Regions from separate parts of the Cyanobium sp. LEGE 06143 genome, predicted to be linked through region 1. Evidence: riboswitches for the same ligand, from Rfam matches in the RefSeq annotation. Region 1 holds a riboswitch; the other holds the start of a gene.

Evidence for each region. A riboswitch is a leader RNA that binds a small molecule or an ion and turns the genes downstream of it on or off. The one in region 1 is predicted to bind cobalamin.
Region 2: linked by a shared signal. The riboswitch ahead of IQ216_RS03970 (energy-coupling factor ABC transporter permease) and the one ahead of IQ216_RS00660 (HupE/UreJ family protein) in region 1 are both predicted to bind cobalamin.

The regions. Positions count from the first base shown of each region.
Region 1 is NZ_JADEWP010000003.1:15,308-24,817, reverse strand. It holds gene IQ216_RS00675 (arsenic resistance protein) at 1-524, opposite strand, end outside; gene IQ216_RS00670 (hypothetical protein) at 589-1,077, opposite strand; gene IQ216_RS00665 (fatty acid desaturase) at 1,079-2,104, opposite strand; cobalamin riboswitch at 2,322-2,497, opposite strand; gene IQ216_RS00660 (HupE/UreJ family protein) at 2,530-3,138, opposite strand; cobalamin riboswitch at 3,164-3,306, opposite strand; gene IQ216_RS00655 (pyridoxamine 5'-phosphate oxidase family protein) at 3,354-3,929, opposite strand; gene IQ216_RS00650 (hypothetical protein) at 3,958-4,230, opposite strand; gene IQ216_RS00645 (CopD family protein) at 4,289-4,738, opposite strand; gene IQ216_RS00640 (PhoX family phosphatase) at 4,742-6,901, opposite strand; gene IQ216_RS00635 (hypothetical protein) at 7,016-7,201, shown strand; gene IQ216_RS00630 (hypothetical protein) at 7,300-8,001, shown strand; gene IQ216_RS14365 (hypothetical protein) at 8,209-8,337, shown strand; gene IQ216_RS00625 (hypothetical protein) at 8,791-9,171, shown strand; gene IQ216_RS00620 (glycogen-debranching protein) at 9,323-9,510, opposite strand, start outside.
Region 2 is NZ_JADEWP010000032.1:3,152-12,661, forward strand. It holds gene IQ216_RS03935 (cation-translocating P-type ATPase) at 1-1,065, shown strand, start outside; gene IQ216_RS03940 (rhodanese-like domain-containing protein) at 1,050-1,697, opposite strand; gene IQ216_RS03945 (DUF3122 domain-containing protein) at 1,979-2,407, shown strand; gene IQ216_RS03950 (isoprenylcysteine carboxylmethyltransferase family protein) at 2,466-3,002, shown strand; gene IQ216_RS03955 (energy-coupling factor ABC transporter ATP-binding protein) at 3,327-4,121, opposite strand; gene cbiQ (cobalt ECF transporter T component CbiQ) at 4,118-4,924, opposite strand; gene IQ216_RS03965 (energy-coupling factor ABC transporter substrate-binding protein) at 4,908-5,219, opposite strand; gene IQ216_RS03970 (energy-coupling factor ABC transporter permease) at 5,224-5,943, opposite strand; cobalamin riboswitch at 6,004-6,153, opposite strand; gene IQ216_RS03975 (hypothetical protein) at 6,261-6,512, shown strand; gene IQ216_RS03980 (Y-family DNA polymerase) at 6,557-7,843, opposite strand; gene IQ216_RS03985 (LexA family transcriptional regulator) at 7,851-8,300, opposite strand; gene IQ216_RS03990 (succinate dehydrogenase) at 8,344-8,985, shown strand; gene IQ216_RS03995 (fumarate reductase/succinate dehydrogenase flavoprotein subunit) at 8,982-9,510, shown strand, end outside.

The DNA of each region.
Region 1 (9,510 bases):
ACGATCAGCAGGATCTGCTGGAACACCCTGGCCATCGGCACGTCCACCGCTGTGCCCATCAGCACCCTGGCGTAGAGCGGTGTGGCCAGGGACCCAAGCACCAGCCCCACCACGGTCATGCGCACCGCTGCTTCCAGGTTGCCCTTGGCAAACCCCGTCCAGGAGATGGTCATGCCGCTGGTGGGCAGCAGCGCCGCCAGCAACAGGCCCAGGGCCACCAGGGGTTGGCTGGCGAAGAACAGCCGGCCGATCGCCAGGGCCACGAACGGGATTACCAGAAAGTTGATCGCCTGGGCCGTGAGCTGCAGCCTGAGGTCCCTGCCACCCAGCAGCAGCGGCAGCCGCAGGTCGATCAGCATCGGATACACCATCAGGAAGGTGAGGGGCATCACCAGGCTCACCAGCCAGGCCGAGGGCAGGGTCACCCCCCAGGCCAGGCCGAGCAGCATGGCGGCTGGGATGGCCCACACCAGGCGCCGCTGCAGGGCCATCAGCAGGGCGAAGGGCCAGGGGGCGGTGGCCATGGCGGCTGCAGCGCATCGGAGTCATCACTTTACGCGTTTATGCGCATAATCAGGTGTTATTGGGTCACGGCACTGCGGCGCAGGCGAATTCGCTCCAGCGCCTTTCCACCAGTTCAAAGCAAGTCGGTGGCGCCGTGGGCAGCTTCCTGAGCAGGGCGATCAGCTCGGGGCCATGGCCACTCAGCAGCACCACCAGCTCCCTGGCCGGGTCGTAGCTGTCGAGGGCCCCAAGGCTCGGACGGATCGCTGCCGGTCCCAGCCCCTGGTGGCGCAGCTGGGCGGTCACCTCGCTTCGCGCCACATAGCGCCGGCTGAACCGCACGCCGTCCAGGCGCCAGTCGTGCTCAGGTTCGAGCGGAGCGGCCAGGTGGCAGATCAGCAGACCCCGGCCGCTGAGCCGATAACCATCCCAGGCGGCATGGCCGATCAGCAGGCTGTTCTGCTCCAGAAAGCGCGGTTCCCAGGCCCCCGAACAGGCGGATTCCTGTCCATGCCAGGACCTCGGCCCCCGCCACGGCTGCCCTGGCCCAGGCTGCCCCGGCCAAGCCGGCAAGTCAGGCCACGGCATCGACCTGCTCCGGACAGGGCACCAGGCGCTCAGTCTCCCGATCCCAGAGCTTGAACTGGGCGCAACTGAGCATGTCGCCGAGTCGCAGACAGGGCACAGCCGCCAGCAGACGGGCATTGGCCTGGTGGGCGGCGCGCAGGTTGTAGTTGGGAATGCGCTCCGAGAGGTGGTGGATGTTGTGGTAACCGATGTCAGCCGTGAACCAGCGCAGCAAGGCCGGCATCTGCAGATAGCTGGTGCCTTCCAGAGCTCCCTGCATGTGGCTCCAGCCCTCGGTGTTGTGGGCGTAGCTGCCCTCAAAGATGTGCTGAACGAAAAAGATCCACAGGAACAGGGCTGCCGAGAAGGTGAGGGTCACGCCGTAGAGCCCCAGCACCAGGCCGAATCCCCAGCGCTGGCCGGCCGCCACCACCAGGGCGATCAGCACCACGTTGTTCAGCAGCAGATCCCAGAACTCGGCCGAGCGCGGCACGGCCTGGGCCCGGACCGCCCGGGAGATCTCCTTGAGAAGCGCCAGCCTGGGCTGGATGGCGAGGTAGTAGAAGCCACCGGGGAGGGCCATCAGCGGATGGCGCAGCAAGGCGTAGGTGGCCTGCTGCCTGGCACTCAGCTGGGCGTAGTCGTCGGTGGTGATCAGGTCGGTGACGCCGCGATAGCGCTCCCAGTCGCCATTGGTGCGGTGGTGAAAGGCGTGGTCGTTGGACCAGGCCAGCTGGGGAATGGCATTCACCAGCCCGAGGATGAAGCCCCCAACCCGGTTGAGCCAGCGGCTGTGGAACAGGGAATGGTGGCCGCAGTCGTGCATCAGGGAGAAGCAGCGCAGCGAGAACAGCACCAGGGGAATCACCAGCAGGGGCACGGCCCAGGGCGCCCGCTGGGCGAGATGGATGGCGAGGGCCCAGCAGGCCAGGTAGGGGCCCACGGCGCTGAGGATCTGATAGGCGCCGCGCCAATTGCTGCTGCGGGCATAGGGGGCCAGCACGAAGTCGGCTGGCCGGAGATCGGTGGTCATGCAGGAGGGCGAGGGGGGCATCACGGCACGAGCGGAGCAGCCGGCGCGGACACCAGAGGCTGGCGCCGGCCCGGTCTGGCCCTGGAGTGCTTGTTGGGGACGTGAACGTCTGCGGCGCGTCTCAGCGCTCGGGCAGGCCCTGGCAGGCTGAAGGCGGGTGGCTTCCGGAGCTGGAAAGAAAGGCTTGGCTCATCGTGGAACCCGGTCCGCGCCGGGGGAGAGGGGTGATCACAACGGCGAGCGTTCTGACTGAAGGGTGCTCCCAGGAGCGAACCCCATCACAGCTGCGGGACAGCGCCGGACTCGCAGAGGGTCCAAGAACCCCCTCCCCACCGGACTTTCCTCCTTGCGTCCAGGGTGTGAACCACTGGAACCGTCACGGCCAGTCTGGTGCAGATGTCAGCCAACTGACGCCTCTGCGGCGTTCAGCGGGCAGCGAAGGCGATCGGGCCGAGGATCAGGGCCGCGCCAGCGACGGCGAGCAGCAGGGCCACGGCGGCGGTCCAGCGGCTGGGCAGCTGCCGCAGCACGAGATAGCTGCTGCCGCTCACCAGCACCGAGGCGGAGAAGGAACCCGCCCACCACAGCGCTGAGGCGGCACCGGCCGGAGCCTCCTGACCATGGAGCATGGCGTGCACGGCCACGGCTGCAGCGATCAGGGCACCGCAGAGCTCCAGGGCCGGCGCCCGCGGCGACTTCTGGCTGCGCAGCACCAGCAGGGCCACGGCGGGGATGGCCAGGGTCGCCAGCAGCTCGGCACCAGGCAGCCCGCCGCCCATGGCGCCGAACACGCCTCCAGCCAGGGCGCCAGCCAGCCCCCAGAGCAGAAGCTCGGCCGAGAGGTAGGAGGCCGCGGCGCCAACGGCGATCAGCAGCAGCAGGTGGTCGGTGCCCGCCAGCGGATGCAGGAAGCCTCCCACCAGGCCGCCTGAGGCCACGTTGTGGGCCTGGGCCGGCTGGCCGAGCAGCAGGGTCGTGGCGGTGGCCAGGGCCACCAGAAGGCCGAGGGAGCGGCTGGAGCGGAGGTGTTGCATGGTTTCTCCCGGTTTCCGCGCCGGGCAGGAAAGAACTCAAAGCGGCGAGCGTTCTGACTCAGGAGCAGGTCTCTCCATCACAGCTGCGGGACAGTGCCGGAGTTGCACCGGACTTTCCTCGTTGCCTTCCGGGCCAGAGGCTCGGAAACCACTCCGCTCCCATTGTGCTCCTGCTGCGGCGATTCGGCCGCAGAGGTGATCCCACAGACCTGATCTCAGGGATTCAGGTCTTCCTCGCGCCAGCCCTGCTCCAGCCGCCAGCGGCGGCGGCGGTGGGGGTGGCCCCCCAGCTCCAGCAGCTCCACCTGCTGCAGCTGGATCAGCAGCAGCTGAAAGTGGCGCGGCAGCGGCGTGGCGTCATCGAGGGCGGCCGGGAAGCTGGCGGCGCAGCAGGGGCCAGGCTCAAGGGGCGCCCCCGGCGCGGGCCAGGCCCAGAGCGCCCGGCCGCCAGGGCTGAGGCCCTGCCAATGCCTCAGCCGTGCCGCCCGATCGGCCGCAGCATCAGCTTCGAGCAGGCGCCCCCGCAGGCGGAACTGGCTGCGGGCCCTGACCAGCAGCCAGCAGAGCTCCACGGCCGGCTGCCGCCGCAGTTCAACGGCCTTGGCGCTGCGGCCATCGGTGAGCAGCTCCAGCACGCTGGCATCGGCCCAGCCGCGGAACACCAGGGTGCGCACCCGGGGGCTGCCATCGGCGGCGACGCTGGCCAGTTGCAGCCAGCGGGCCGCCGGGGAGCGTCCTTCTCGCTGACGGGCGGCCCGCAGCAGGGGGCGCCAGGGGGGGAGCTCAGTCAAACGCTCACGACCTCAAAGAGTCACGCCCTCACGCCGCTTGGCCGGAGCGCCGCTGGAACGCCAGCCCCGCACCACCCACAGCCGCTCCGCCCACAGCCAGCGCGCCAAGACCACCTGCCACGGCCAGGAACCCCAGCGTCTGCAGGGCCAGCAGGAACAGGCCCAGGGCCGAGGCGGCCTTGATCTGGATGCGGGCCTTGATCAGCAGGGTGAGCAGCAACAGCACCGTGGCCTGCAGGCCGGCGGCCTTGGCGGCGAGGGCCGCGGTGCTGATGAGGCTGAAGGGGCAGGGAAGCAGCATGGCTTGAGGGCAGTGCCCCCCATGCTGGCGGGTGGGCCCTGCCGGGCGTTGCCCCTGTTCAGCTGAAGCCCCCCAGCCGGATGCCGGCGCCCACCACCACGAAGGCGATCGCCAGGGCTGTGATGGCGCGGATGTGCCAGGCCAGGGGGCCCAGCCTGGCGTCGCTGAGGTTGGGGATGAGGCGCAGCCGGGCATCCAGGGCCAGGGCCACGGTGGCGGCCAGCAGCAGCAGCTTGGTGCCGACCAGCACGGCGATCGGGTTCGCCGGGTTGAACAGCCCCTGCAGGCCCGGCAGGTAGATCCAGGCCATGGCCAGGCCGGTGATCACCTGGATCGCCAGGGCGGTGAGCCCCAGGGGCTCAAACACCTCCTCGTAGGCCCGGATCGGCGCGGCGCTGGCCTGGCGCAGGGCCCGGGGCAACACCCCCAGATCCAGCACCAGGTGGCCGCCGGTCCACACCGTGGCGGCCAGGGCATGCACGATCACCAGCCAGGAGAACAGAGACATCGCTCAGGGCAACAGCGGCCCGCCGGTTTGGCGGCTGATGGCCACGATCCCAGGCCGGGGCACCCTGCCGGGCACGCCCGAGGGCCAGTTCGAGCCGGTTGGCACCCAGCGCTCCTGCTCGAAACCCGCCCCGTCGCGAGCCACCAGGGCGGTGGTGTGGCGGCTGACCTCCTGGGCCCTGCGGCTGCCGTGCACTTCACCGGGGTGCTGCACGGCCAGAAACAGGGTGTGCTCGGCGCTGTCGAAGCACGGCCCGGTGAGCTCGCACTCCATGGGCCCGGTGGCGAAGCAGAGGGCCTCGCCCCGGGCCGGCCCGCGCCTCGGCAGCACCCAGCAACTGTTGTTGCCGAACGCCTCGGCGGGGCTGGCCCCGGAAGAGCGGTCGGTCACCACCCAGATGTTGCCGGCCCCATCCACCTCCAGGTTGTCGGGGTTGGCGAAGCCCATGCCTCCCTGCCAGGGCAGGCCGCCCACCGCCACCATCTGCCAGCGGAAGCCGCCGGCGCTGGCCGTGCTCTCGCTGAGCCGCATCACCCAGCCATGGGGCCAGGTGGGCTCCCCGGCCGGGCCGGAGAAGATGGCGGGGTCGGCCCGACCCTCCCGATCGGCTCCCCCCGCCGTGAAGGCGATCAGCAGATCGCCCGTGGCCGGATCGATCACGGTGTCTTCCGGGCGGGCGGCGGCGGTGGCCCCCACGGCGTTGGCGGCCAGATGGGCATCGATCAGGATCGCGCCGAGCTGGGCGTCCTCTGTGCCGGGGTAGAGGGAGGCCAGGGTGCTGAACTGCTCGCGGTAGCGCTTCACCTCGGCATCGCTGCTGAGGTCCACGGCGCCGGGCTGGCGGCGGTCGGGATCGGGCAGCCGCGTGGCCTGGCTCAGGCCCCAGCGCTGGTAGTGGCTGGGGAGCTGGGGCGCCAGGGCGGTGGAGGGCAGCAGCGGAATCCAGCGCCCCTGGCCGCCGGCACCGAACTGGGCCACCTCCAGGCGCCCGGCGCTGAACAGGGCGGAATTGGCCGGATCCAGGGGGTCTCGGACCCGGCCCGCGCTCACGAAGCGGTAGAGGTGGCCGCCGTGGCGGTCGCAACCGGAGTACAGCACCAGGGGCTGGCCCGCCTCGGCCTTCACGGCCACGGCCTCATGGCGGCAGCGCCCCAGGGCCGTGTGCTTCACCGCAGGCCGCTGGGGCCGGCGTGGATCCACCTCCACGATCCAGCCGTACTTGTTGCCCGCCAGGGCGAAGGGGTTGCCCAGGCCGCGGAGCCTGCGGCCGTCCCAGTGGAAAGGGAGCTCAGACGGATCCAGGGAGGAGCCATCGGCGTACACCGCCTCGCACACCTGCGTCTGGATGTTCTCCTCGGCGCTGAGCACGGTGCCCCAGGGGGTGGTGCCGCCGGCGCAGTTGGCGAAGGTGCCGATGATCCGCTCGCCGAGGCCGTCGTCGTAGCCGAGGCGGCGCTCGGCGCGGAACACCGCCGCCGCCGGGCCACTGGCGCGCAGGGCCTGGGCGGGATCCTGCAGGCCACTGAGGCCGCTGATGCGGCGGTCGAAGCGCCCTGGCTGGCGGCGCCAGCGGCCTTCGGGCCCCTGCTCCAGGCCCGCCACGCCGATGCCGAGATCCTCAAGGGCAGCGCCGGCCACCTCCTTCACCATGGCCAGCAAGGGATCGCCACTGGCCAGGGCGGTGGCATCCACCCGGGAGTTGCGATCGGCCAGGGCCGCCTGGAGCTGCTCCAGGGGCAGGCTGAGGCCGCGGGCTTCACCCAGCCCCTCCGCCCAGGGAAGGGGGCTGATGTACTCGAAATTGACGGTGAGCAGGGCCTGCCCCGGCGCCAGGGCCAGGTAGGCGAGGTGGTCGTTGTTGTATCCGAAGCTCCCATCCCCCAGCGGATCCCCCCACACCGCCAGCAGATCGGCCCGGTAGCCAGCCGGCAGCACGAGGCGATCCTCCAGGCGCACCTGGCCGTAGTGGCGGCGCTGCTCCGCGGCGCTGAGGCCATCGAGGGGCAGGGGCAGCGGCGTGGGCACCGGCTGAAAGGGCAGCCCGCCGCTGCGGCCACTGCCGCGGATCGGGCTTGGCGAGGCGCGTCCTGGCCTGGCCCGCCCGGCCTGGGCCGATCCGGCTGTCGCCAGGCCGAGCAGCACCAGCAGGGAGCGACGGTTCATGACGGCCAGTCTCGGGCCAGACCGTGGTCGTCCAGGCGACAGCCGCTTCGCAACGCCCCCACTTCACGGCTCCCCCAGAAGAATGCCAGGATGAACACACTTCGTAACATCGCCATGACCATGGGCGAACTGTTTCTCGAGTCGATGGCCACCGGGGTGATCACTCCTGAAGAGCTGAGCTGGCTGGCCAGGCGCCAGACGGAGTTTTCCCGGGTGGAGGAGGCTGCGGCCCTGCGCCTCGGGAGGCTTCTGGATCAGGGCGTGATCCAGCTCGGCTGCCGGTTGCCGCGGCTGGCCTGAGGGTTCGCCGCCATGCTGGATCCCCAGGGGGGGCTGTACACCCAGAAACCGGAGCTCAGCTCATGTCCGCGTCACTGGCTTTCGTGCTGGCTCCTGAGTTGGGCCTGCCTCCTGATGGCGACACCGACTGGGAGCAGCTGAGCCTGGCCCAGCGCCACGGCATCCGCCAAGCGGCGGCCTTCCGGCTCTATGCCCTGCCGGATGCTGCGCCCCCGGGCCTTGCCGAGCCTGGCCCAGGCCTGGAGGCACTTCCCTTCAACGGCACCATTCCCGAGGGGCTGCCCCAGGTGGCGGCGGTGCAGCTCTATTGCGATGCGGTGATCCCTCGCTTCGATCCGCCGCAGTTGTGGCTGGCGGTCTACGCGCTGGAAGACGACCGGACCAAGGCCGTCGCCCTGGACCGTTTCCCGCTGCACCAGGCAGAGAACGAAGCCTGCTGGTTCTATCCCACCGACGACGGCACCTACCTCCGCTGGGAGCGGGCTGAGGCCATCACCCTGGCGCCCGGCTTCATCGCCGACCCCACCTGCTGCCCCTCGGCCTCGGACTACCGCCGCAGCTCCCTGCATCTGTTGTGGTCCCTGATGGCCGACGACCCCGACCTCACCTGCGTGGGGATCACCTACGCGGGGGTCCGCCTCGAATGGCCGGTGCTGAGCGATGAGCCTGCTGCTGCCGCCTCCTGGACCGCCTTCGCGGTGGACAGCGCCGCCAGCCCCCATTACCGCCAGATCGCCACGGTGCGGGCCCATGGCCCTCTGCGCAGCGATTCGCAGGCCTCGCCGTCGCCATTGCCATAGAGAATGGTTGTGGCCCTGCCCCAGCAGCTGCTGGGCTCGGCCCTACGAGCCGATGTCCCGGCGGCTGCACGGCATCGGCTCCTCGCCAAGCTGTGACTGGGATTCTCCAGTATTGGCAAGGGTTCCGGGAGAGTCCAGGGCCGCTTGGTGGGGGTGGGGGTGTTGCCCGATGCAGGAGAGCGTGCCGAAAGGCAAAGAAGGGCGGACTTGGATCTGGCCCTGTTCACAGGCCCGGGCAAGGCCCGCAACGTGATGCACGCTCTCAGCGCTGATGGTGTGGAGACCGTGCGCGACGTGCAGGAGGGCTGCCGAGTGATCGAGGTCTGGGGGAAGTGAACACCGACAGCGACCATTGGCGCAACCTTGGCCAACGGCAAGGCCAAACCCTGCAAAGGTGAGACCAAAGACCAATCCCGCCTTGACACCCCCGCCTATGCCCGATCAAGCCAAGGCCATCCTGGAACCCACAGAGTTGCCGGAGAGCTCGATCGACCGCCCGGAGCTCTTTCGGCGTGACCGCAATGATCCTTCGAGTTCCATGTGTCTGCGTACCTCTTGGAGAATCCAGCAGCGCCCCGCGATCCATCGTCCCAGAGATGGATGTCTGCCTACCTCCTGAGCGCAGTCAATCACCAACGGCCCAGTTTCCGGCGATGGGCTTCTCGCCTCCTGCTGCCGATCTACCGATGCCAGCAGGCATTTCAAGAAATGTAACGCCCTGCGGATTGGGCGTGCTCGTCTGGCCATGCGCAGCAAGCTTGACTATGAAGTAAATCGCCTATGGCTACCATGTCGCGTACGAAGACCATCCAGCGATTGTTGCTTGTATCTGCGGCTATTGCCCTGTCCTCCACAGCAGGCACCAGAGCCCTGGCAGAAGAGAGAATTCCTGTTGAAGCAGTGCGGGCGATCAACCTTGCCAGAACTTACGTCGTCCGACTCAATGGCGGCCTTGAAGTATATCGTCCAGCGCAGTGCATGTTCGCAACTGCATCAAAGTCGACCCCCTGCCTGATCAGTACCGATGGCGAAGGGTTCCTGCTCCAATTCATGGGAGGCCCCCCTGCCTGGCAACAGACTGATTCCCCGCCCACAATGGAGACCGAAATCAGGATCAGCCCTGATGGTACCGAGGTGGTAGAGATTCTCTACAACGGTGAGCCACGCTGAGCCATTCTTGAGGCGTTATCATGTCGCGTATGCATCCTTATCAAGATGTTTTGTCGCATCAAGTTAGGCAGCTCTCATAGCAACTGGACCACTGATGGTGGTCACGCCCGAGTCGACTTCGGGAGCGTCCGTCCCGAGCGGGGAGAGGGGGTCATGGCAACTGCATCAGCAGCACCGCGAGCGAACGGCTTCCAACCCTGTAGTGAGACATGGTCAGAGGAAGACTGGTTCCCCAGCTCTCAGTGATGTCATCCGGGGACTCCAGCCAGGTATCGATCCAGCGGCGCCAAGGGTTGCCAATCCCGCCGGCGGTGGGCAACTCAAAATCGAGCGGCTCCC
Region 2 (9,510 bases), on a different contig from region 1:
GTGCTACTGGTGATCGCCTGTCCCTGTGCCCTGGTGATCGCTACCCCGGTCACCCTGGTGAGTGGACTCACCGCCGCCGCCCGACGCGGCATCGTGATCAAGGGCGGCCTCCACCTGGAGCAGGCCCGCAACCTGCGCGTGCTGGCCTTCGACAAGACCGGCACCCTCACCACCGGCCGGCCCAGGCTGGAGGCCTTCGAGGTGATCGACAGCCGCATCCCTGCCGGCCAGCTGCGCCAGTGGGCCGCCTCCCTCGCCTGCCGTTCGGACCACCCCATCTCCCGCGCCATCGCGGCGGGGCTGGATGCGGAGCGGCTGCCGGTGGAGGAGCTGAGCGCCAGCGGCGGCCGTGGTCTGAGCGGCCTGGTGGAGGGTCGGCCCCTGTGGCTCGCCAGCCACCGCTGGATTCAGGAGCTGGGTCTGGACACCCCGGAGCTCAGCGAGAGGATCAGGCAGCAGCAGCAGCGGGCCCGCAGCGTCAGCCTGTTGGCCGACGCCCAGGGCGTGCTGGCTCTCTGCGGCTCGGCCGATCCGCTTCGCCCCAGCGCCGCCAGGGCCGTGGAGCGCCTGAAGCACCTCGGCCTCAACCTGGTGATGCTCAGTGGCGACAACGCCCTCACGGCCGAGCTGGTCGGCCGGCAGGCCGGCATCGAGCGGGTTCACAGCGGCCTGCTGCCGGAGCAGAAGCTGGAGCTGGTGCTCGCTCTGCAGCAGGAGGGACCCACCGGCATGGTGGGCGATGGCATCAATGACGCGCCCGCCCTGGCCGGGGCGACGGTGGGCTTTGCCATGGGCGCCGCCGGCAGTGACACCGCCATGGACACCGCCGATGTGGTGGTGATGGACGACGACCCGAACCGTCTGGCCGACACCATCCTTCTGTCGCGGCAGACCTGGCGGGTGCTCTGGCAGAACATCGGCCTTGCCCTCGGCATCAAGGCGGCCTTTCTGCTGCTCACCCTCACGGGCAGCGCCACCATGTGGCAGGCCGTTGTTGCCGACATGGGCACCAGCCTGCTGGTGATCGCCAACGGCCTGCGCCTGCTGCGTCAGCGCTGGGCCTGAGCCACGCCAGCCTGAATCTCGCCAGAGGGATCCAATCGGGATATGGGCTCACCGGCTGACTGCCAGCCGGCAAAGCTGGGCGGGAATCCCCTGACCTGATCAAATCCCTGCAACTGGAGTGCCATCACTCCCATCGCTGATCGGTAGCCCGTCGAGCAATACAACACCACGGCTTGATCCGTGGGGATGAGGTCGAGGCGGTGCTCGAGATCCTTGAGAGGAATGTTGATGGCTCCTGGGATATATCCTGCCTGGTATTCAGAGGGCTGGCGCACATCAACCAGCAAGGCCTCGTCACTTCCGATCAGGCGCTTCAAGCCTGGAACTGTGCGAACAGCGTAATAGTCTCCCGGCATGGAAACGAGATAACGATCAACGGCGCTCTCCAATGTGGGCTCAGGTGGTGTGGAAGCAGCCATGGCGATCGGCTGAGCTCCCACGCCAAGCAGAACGCAGGCCATCAGGATCAGGCCAACAACCGCCGTTTCAAGTGATATCCAGATGCGCTGGTGCCAGATGGGACGGTCTTGATCATGATCGTCTTGAAACGGTTTTACTGCTCTTGCCTGGCTCGGCCACGCCGGCCCCTGGAGTTGCAGGGTGAAACTCCTGTGCACATTGCACTCGTGCATCGCCAGCCGTGAGGGAGGCAGGGAGGTTGTCGTCATCGTCAGACATGAGAACGGGATGGGCTGGAGCCGCAGGAGGCGCTGATGGACCCGCACCAGCGGGGGCTCGACCTGGCACCCAATCCTCCCATTAACACAGTAGCGTTGAACGACGTTATGTTGCGAAAGGCGTTATGGGCATTCCTGTTGCCGTGGATCGAGGGGCTGGCCGCCCGGGTCACTGCTGCTCGCCTGGGCCCTTGCTGAGGTCAGTGGCTGCAGCTGTTCTGCTTGCTCTGGTGTTGATGCTGCTGCCACTCCAGGCCACGGCAGCGGACGATCCGCTGCGCCGGAGCCTCACCGACTCCTCGGGCCATCTCTGGGGCCTGACCCTGTTTGAGCAGCCCGATCCCGCCTATCCAGCCGGCTGGCGCCTGCGCCTGAACGCCCGCTCACCCGGGCAGGCGGTGGATCACCAGCGGCCGCTGCTGCTGAGCGATGCACTCGGCGGCGCCTGGCTGCTGCCGAACCGCAGTGGGGAATTGGTGGCCCTCGGAGCGGCGGATCTCCCTGAGACCTCGGCCCAGTTCGACGCCGACGCCATGGAACCGAGGCCGAGTGAGGTGCTGCCGCTGCAGCTGCAGGTGCCGACCGATGACCGGGAGGGCGCCGTGAAGGTGATGCTGCCACCCGACGTGGTGCAGGTCCTGCATGGCCTGCCTCCGCACCGCTGACATCACTGGGCTGAAGCCATGAGCTCCACCCCCCCCCCTTGTTTCAACCAACCACACGATGCCGAGCCACCTCAACGAACGACTGCGGAAATGGGGCTTCTCCTGGGAAGGTCTGCGGAACAACCGCCATGGCGAGTGGTGGGTGCTGGCCCAGATGATCCTGATCTCCGCCCACTGGCTGCCACCAACGCCTGCCCCGGCGGCACTGGGGATTCACTGGCCGCTGGCGATGCGACTGATCGGTGGGTTCACGATCCTGACCGGCCTGTTCATCGGCGGCCAGGGAGCTCTGAACCTGGGGGACAGTCTCAGCCCGCTGCCCGAACCGATCGCCGGAGCGCCCCTGGTCACCGAAGGCGCCTACGCCCGCTGCCGCCATCCCCTGTATCAGTCGCTGCTGCTCTGTTCCCTGGGGGTGACGCTGGCTCTCGGCAGCCTGCTGCATCTGGGCCTGCTGCTGGCCTTGGCGACCGTGCTCAGCCTGAAGGCCCGTCGCGAAGAACAGCGGCTCTGTTCCATTCACGCCACCTATGCCGCCTTCATGGCATCCACCCCGGCGATCATTCCCTTTGTTCCAGGCCTCGACTGGCGCTAGCCCCTGCCTGCAGCAGCCTCCGCTGGGCCAGCGACAACGCGACACAGGCAAGGCCATAGCAAGACTATGAGCTTAGGCTCATAAAAGCATGCTGGCAGAGTTTCTTCGCCTGGCCCTGCACGGCGTTCATTCGCCTGCGCAAGTTTCCGTCGTTTGCAGTTCGCCCTCACGGCGATCTTCCACATGCTCTGGCCCGTGCTGTTCACCGGTAATCCCCTCGTATAGCCCCAGGCCCGTTTCTGGGCCAAGCTCTACATGTTCGATGTTCTCTGTTGGCCTGCCTGGGCCGCCAAGCCAGCCACCCGGAGCCTTCACCAAGCCCTATCACCTGCTGAATAGGTGATCAAAACTTGGTGGCACGCCCAGATTCAGGGCTTCGAGCTGATCGCGGCGGGCGAAGATATCGGCGGGTGTGCCCTCCAGCACCAGCCGCCCGCCCTCGATCACGAACAGCCAGTCGGCCCAGCTGTTCAGGAACTCCATGTCATGGCTGGCCACCAGGATGGTGGTGCCGCTGGCATGAATCCGCTGCAACTGCTGCAGCAACGCCCGGCCATGGCCCGGGCTCAGATAGGCGGTGGGCTCATCGAGCAGCAGCAGCTCGGGCTCGAGCACCATCACATCGGCCAGGGAGAGGCTTTTTTTCTGGCCCATGCTGAGCATGTGGGTGGGGCGCTCCAGCAAGGCCTCCAGCCCGAAGGTCTCCGCGGCCTGTTGCATCCGGCGGCGGATTTCAGCCTCCTCCAGGCCCAGATTCACCAGACCGAAGGAGAGGTCCTCCTCCACCGTGGTGGCCACCAGCTGATGTTCCGGGTTCTGAAACACCAGCCCCACCTGCTGGCGCAGGCGGCGCAGGGATCCGCGCTCGTAGCGGATTGGTGCCTCTCGCCAGCGGAGTTGGCCCTGCTGAGGGCGCAGCAGGCCATTGGCCAGCAGGAACAGGGTGGTTTTGCCGCAGCCGTTGTCGCCGATCAGGCCGCAGCGCCACCCCTCGGGCACGTCCAGGCTGAGGCCGCTGATGCACGCTTCGAGGGCGCAGGGGTAGCGGAAGCCCACCGCCTCGAAGCGCAGCAGGGTTGTTGCCGGCTTACCGCCATCGGGGGGCTGCGCTGGAGTCATCGCCCCAGCCCCAAGGACAGGGCACCGAGCAGGGCACAGCCGGCGATGGCCTCTCGCTGATGGCGCGGCGAGCCCCGGTGTCGCTCTGCAGCCAGCACCCGCAGCTCGCCGTCAAACCCCCGGGCCGCCAGGCCCATGGCGAGGCCCCGGTAGCTCGCCAGGGAGCGATGCAATAACTGGGCCACCAGCACCCCCAGACTCTTCAGTCGCTGCCTCCAGCCGCGCCTCCCGGCCCTGGCCTGCTGCGCCACCCACAGCTCGCTGGCGATGCCCATCAGGGTGAAGATGAAGCCATAGGTGAGCACCAGCAGCTCCAGCAGCAGGGGCGGCAGTCGCAGGCGCCGCAGCACAGCGATCAGCTCACTGAAGGGCGTGGTGAGCAGCACGAACATCAGACAGCTGCTGGCGGCCAGCGAGCGGCTGATCAGCAGCGCGGCCTGCCCCACCCCCTGCTGGCTCACATACAGCATCCAGCCGCCGGCCAGGGGCCGGGCCAGCTGTTGCCACACGTCCCCGCGAGCGGTGGCGGTGAAGGCGTCGAGCGGCACCGCCTGCAGCAGCAGGGCCGGCAGGCTGGCGATGGCGAACCCCAGCGGCAACAGCAGCAGCGGCAGGTAGAGCCGCGCCGGGATCGCGGCGTACACCACGATCCAGAGCGCCAGCCAGAGGCTGATCAGGCCCTGGACCAGCGGAGGTGCCACCAGCCCCAGCAGCAGCAGCACCGCCGCAAAGGCCAGCTTCTGCCCCGGGGGCAACCAGCGCAGCCGGTTGCCGTAGGCCAGGGCGTCAATCCGGTGACTCATCGCCCCTGTTCAGAGCGCGTCCTTTGTAGAGCCCGATCACGTAGCCGATCACACCGGCGCCAAGGGCCGCCTGGCTGGCGAACAGCAGGCTTTCCACCTCGCCGCTGGGCAACGCCACCACGGCGTTGAACCAGGGCCTGTAGCTGGGCTGGATCTCGCTGATGGCGTCCATGCCCTGGCCGTCGGCGCCGGAGAATTCGCCGCGCACGACCAGCACGGGCAGGGCGCTCAGGGCCACCACGGCGAGCACCAGCAGCCAGTTGCCCTGGGGGCGTTGCTTTCCAGAATCGGTCATGGGGTCAGCTCTCTTGGTGGAGCAGGCGGAGGGTCTTGAGCTCGGGCTGGCCATAGGACTGCAACCAGTTCCACACCAGCACGGTGAGCAGGCCTTCGGTGATGGCCAGGGGAATCTGGGTGATCGCGAAGATGCTGCCGAATTTCAGGAATGAGGCCATCACCCCACCGCTGGCGGCGGGGAAGGCGATCGCCAGCTGGCCAGCGGTGACCACGTAGGTGGCCAGGTCGGCGAGGGCGGCGGCGGCGAACACCGCCAGGCGCCTGTGGCCGCTGCTGCTGAAGAGCTGAAAGGCGCCCCAGGCCACGAAGGGCCCCACGATCGCCATCGAGAAGATGTTGGCGCCCAGGGTGGTGAGCCCACCGTGGGCCAGCAGCAGCGCCTGGAACAGCAGCACGATGCTGCCGATCACGGTCATCACCGTGGGGCCGAACAGCATCGCGCCCAGGCCGGTGCCGGTGGGGTGGGAGCAGCTGCCGGTGACGGAGGGAATCTTCAGGGCCGAGAGCACGAAGGTGAAGGCGCCGGCCAGGGCCAGCAGCAGCTTCAGCTCCGGGTGGCTGCGGCTGATGCGTGTCAGCGACCGCAGGCCCACCGCCAGGAAGGGCAGCGAGATCAGCCACCAGGCCACGGCCCACTGCAGCGGCAGGAAGCCCTCGGCGATGTGCATCGCCTGCGCCGGGGCAGGCGTTAATAGAACAAGGCAGAAACTGAGCGCAGCCATCAACGACAGGCTGGCCAGCTTTGCTGGCATGGTCTTCACTCTGTACCTCGCAGGTAAGACAGTTGAGTTGTGAAGAACGGCAGGTGTTCTGACTGATCAGGGTCCTGGGACCCTGAAACACAGTTGCGGGACAGCGGCCGATTTCAACGGCACTTTCCCTGTTGCCTCCGGCGGCTGAACCCCGCCGGAACCGTTCTGAATCCGAGCATACCCATGGCGGCTCAGCTCTTTCTCGCCCCGCTTCAGGTTTCGTGTCCGATTTCAGGGAGGCCGGCGTGCTCAGTAACCTGGGTGTGCTCCGTGTTCCCCCCGCGTCCATGGACTTTTTCGAAGTGCTCTGGCACGGCGAGGGCATCGGTGATGGCGGTGATCTGGAGGAGGCCCTGATGGCCTATGCCCTGGTGAAGCCCGACGACGGCGACTGGGCCGCCGCCTGCAGCGCCCCCGGCGCCGCTCCCTGCATCCGTCGCTACGCCTCCTTTGACGCCTTCCTCGACAACGCCGATGAGCTGGAGACGATTCCGGTCACGGCGGCGATGATCGAGGCCTGCCTGGCGCAGCTGCCCTGAGTTCCGCCCCACGACGAGCCCGGCCGCAGCGCTGATCCCGCCTTTCACTGCGCCAGCACCCGTGGGATCGCCTCCAGCCGCGTGGTGGCGGCCCGGGAGAGCCTGTCGCGCCGCATCGCCCAGGGCGGTTGCAGTCCGCAGGCGGCCCACTGCACGGTGCCGCGCCCGTAGCGGCGGTTGAGCCGGTCCACGGCGGCCATCAGGGCAGCGCGGCGCTGCTGCTGCTCCGGCGGCAGCGGTTGCAGCAGGTGGTGTTGCAGCAGCTCCTCGCCCTGCAGCTGCAGCAGCAGCACGCCGGCCTTCTGCAGCGGGTGCTGGGGACGGAACAGGGCCTCGGCCAGGGGCAGGGCCGCCGCCAGCAGCACGGCGGTGTCCTGGCTGGGCAGCGCCAGGGTGAGGGTGGCGCTGTTGCTGTAGAAGCTGGTGCCGTTGAACGGGTTGCTGCGCACGAACACGCTCAGGGCCCCGGCCCGCTGCCGTTGGCGGCGCAGCTTCTCGGCCGCCCGCACCGTGTAGGTGGCCACCGCCTGGCGCAGCTCCGCGGCCGTGCGCACCGGCTGGCTGAAGCTGCGGCTCACGCAGGTTTCCTGCTTCGGCGCTGGCACCAGGGTGAGCGGCAGGCAGCGGTGGCCCCGCAGTTCCTGCTGCAGCCTCAGGCCCACCACGCCGCACTTCTGGCGCAGCTCACCGCTCGGCATGTCGCGCAGGGCGAGGGCATGGGCGACACCCCGCAGCCGGCACCAGCGGGCCAGGCGCCGGCCGATGCCCCACACGTCTTCGATCGCCACCTGCTGCAGCCAGGCGGAGGGGTCGCTGCAGGCCCCCAGGTCGAACACATGGCCATGGGCCGGCTGCCCCTTGGCGAGGCGGTTGGCCAGCTTGGCCAGCACCTTGGTGGGGGCGAGGCCCACCGCCACCGGCAGCCCCAGCTCCCGCTGCACCGCCCGCCGCAGCTCCAGCCCCCAGGCGGTGAGATCGCTGCCCGGCGGCCGGGGCAGCAGGCCGAAGGCCTCGTCGATCGAGTAGATCTCCAGCTCCTCCACCCAGCGCTCCAGGGTGGCCATCAGCCGCTGGCTCATGTCGGCGTAGAGGGCGTAGTTGGAGCTGCGCACCACCACGCCGAGGCGCTCCAGCTGGCGCTGCACCTGGAAGTAGGGCTGGCCCATGGCGATGCCGAGCCGCCTGGCCTCGGCACTGCGCGACACGATGCAGCCGTCGTTGTTGGAGAGCACCACCAGCGGCCGGCCCAGCAGGGCGGGCTCCAGCACCGCCTCGCAGGAGGCATAGAAGTTGTTGCCATCGATCAGGGCGATGGCCGTGCTGGTCGGCATGGCCCCCTCAGCAGCGGCGGATCACATGGGTGGCCACCCCCCAGATGCGGGCGTCGGGATGCGGGTGCAGCGGCAGGGACGGGTAGGCGGGATGGGCCGCCTCCAGCCACTGCCGGGTTCCGCGGCCGGCCAGGCGTTTCACGGTGAAGCCGCCATCGAGCAGGGCCACCACCACCAGGCCCGCCCGCGGTTCGAGCTGCCGGTCCACCACCAGCAGGTCGCCGTGCCGGATGCCGGCATCGCGCATCGAGTCGCCGGCCACCCGCAGCAGCAGGGTGGCGCCGGGGTGGGGCACCAGCAGACGCTGCAGGTTGAGACCTGGCTGGGCGGTGGCCTGGGCGCTGGCCTGGCTGTTGGGGCGGCGCCTGGAGATGTCGGCCACGCCGTGGGGATCGTCAATCCACAGACTAGTACAGATGTACTGAGTGGATGCGGTGTCAGGGGCGCTGTTCTCCATACCATGGGCTCAACAACGCAGCCGATCAACGGTGGCCACGGGGATGGGCGCAACCACGCTGAGGCTGGGCACGGCGGGGGCGGGGCTGCTGCTGGTGCTGTTCCTGCTGGTGCATCTGGCCGGCGTGCTGCCGGCGGTGCTGGCCCCCGAGCGCTTTGAGGCCTATGCGGCCGGTCTGCATCGCGCCGCCTGGCTGCCCCTGGTGGAGCTGGCCCTGCTGGCTGCGGCGCTGCTGCATCTGGGCCTGGGGCTGGCCAAGGTGATCGCCAACCGTCGCGCCGGCAACAGCGCCAGCCTCAGCAGCCGTCGCGGCCAGCCGCTGGCGGCCCTGGCGGCCCGCAGCCAGGCGATCGGCGGCGTGGGGCTGCTGCTCTTTCTGGCGGTGCATCTGGGCCAGCTGCGCTGGCCGCGCCCGCCGCAGGGGGCCGAACGGGCCGCCCTCGAGGCAGTGCTGCGCCAGCCGGCCATGCTGGCCCTCTACCTCGCCGCCGCCGCCGCCGTGGGACTGCATCTGCTGCATGGCTCGGAGGCCGCCCACCGCAGCCTGGGCCTGCTCGATGCCGGCAACGGCCCCCGCATCCGCCTGGCGGGGCGCCTGCTGGCCCTGGTGGTGGCCATCGGCTTGGCGGCGGTATCCGTGGCGCTGGCCCTCGGCCTGGGGCTGCCTCTGCAGCCGGGGCCATGAGCGGACTGCCCGATGCCCAGCTGCCCGGTGGTCCGCTGCCGCAGGCCTGGCAGCACTGCAAGGAGGGGCTGCCCCTGGTGAGCCCGCAGCGCAAGCGGCAGCTGCGGCTGCTGGTGGTGGGCAGCGGCCTGGCCGGCGCCTCGGCGGCGGCCACCCTGGCCGAACAGGGCTACCAGGTGCGGCTGCTCAGCTTCCATGACAGCCCGCGCCGGGCCCATTCAGTGGCGGCCCAGGGGGGCATCAATGCCGCCCGTCCCCGGGCCGCCGATGGCGACAGCATCAGCCGCCTGTTCGCCGACACCGTGCGCGGCGGCGACTTCCGCGCCCGCGAGGCGGGCTGCTGGCGGCTGGCGGAGATCAGCAGCGGCATCATTGATCAGTGCGTGGCCCAGGGCGTGCCCTTCGCCCGGGAGTACGGCGGCAGCCTGGCCACCCGCAACTTCGGCGGGGCCCTGGTGAGCCGCACCTTCTACGCCCGCGGCCAGACGGGCCAGCAACTGCTCTACGGCGCCTACCAGGCCCTCA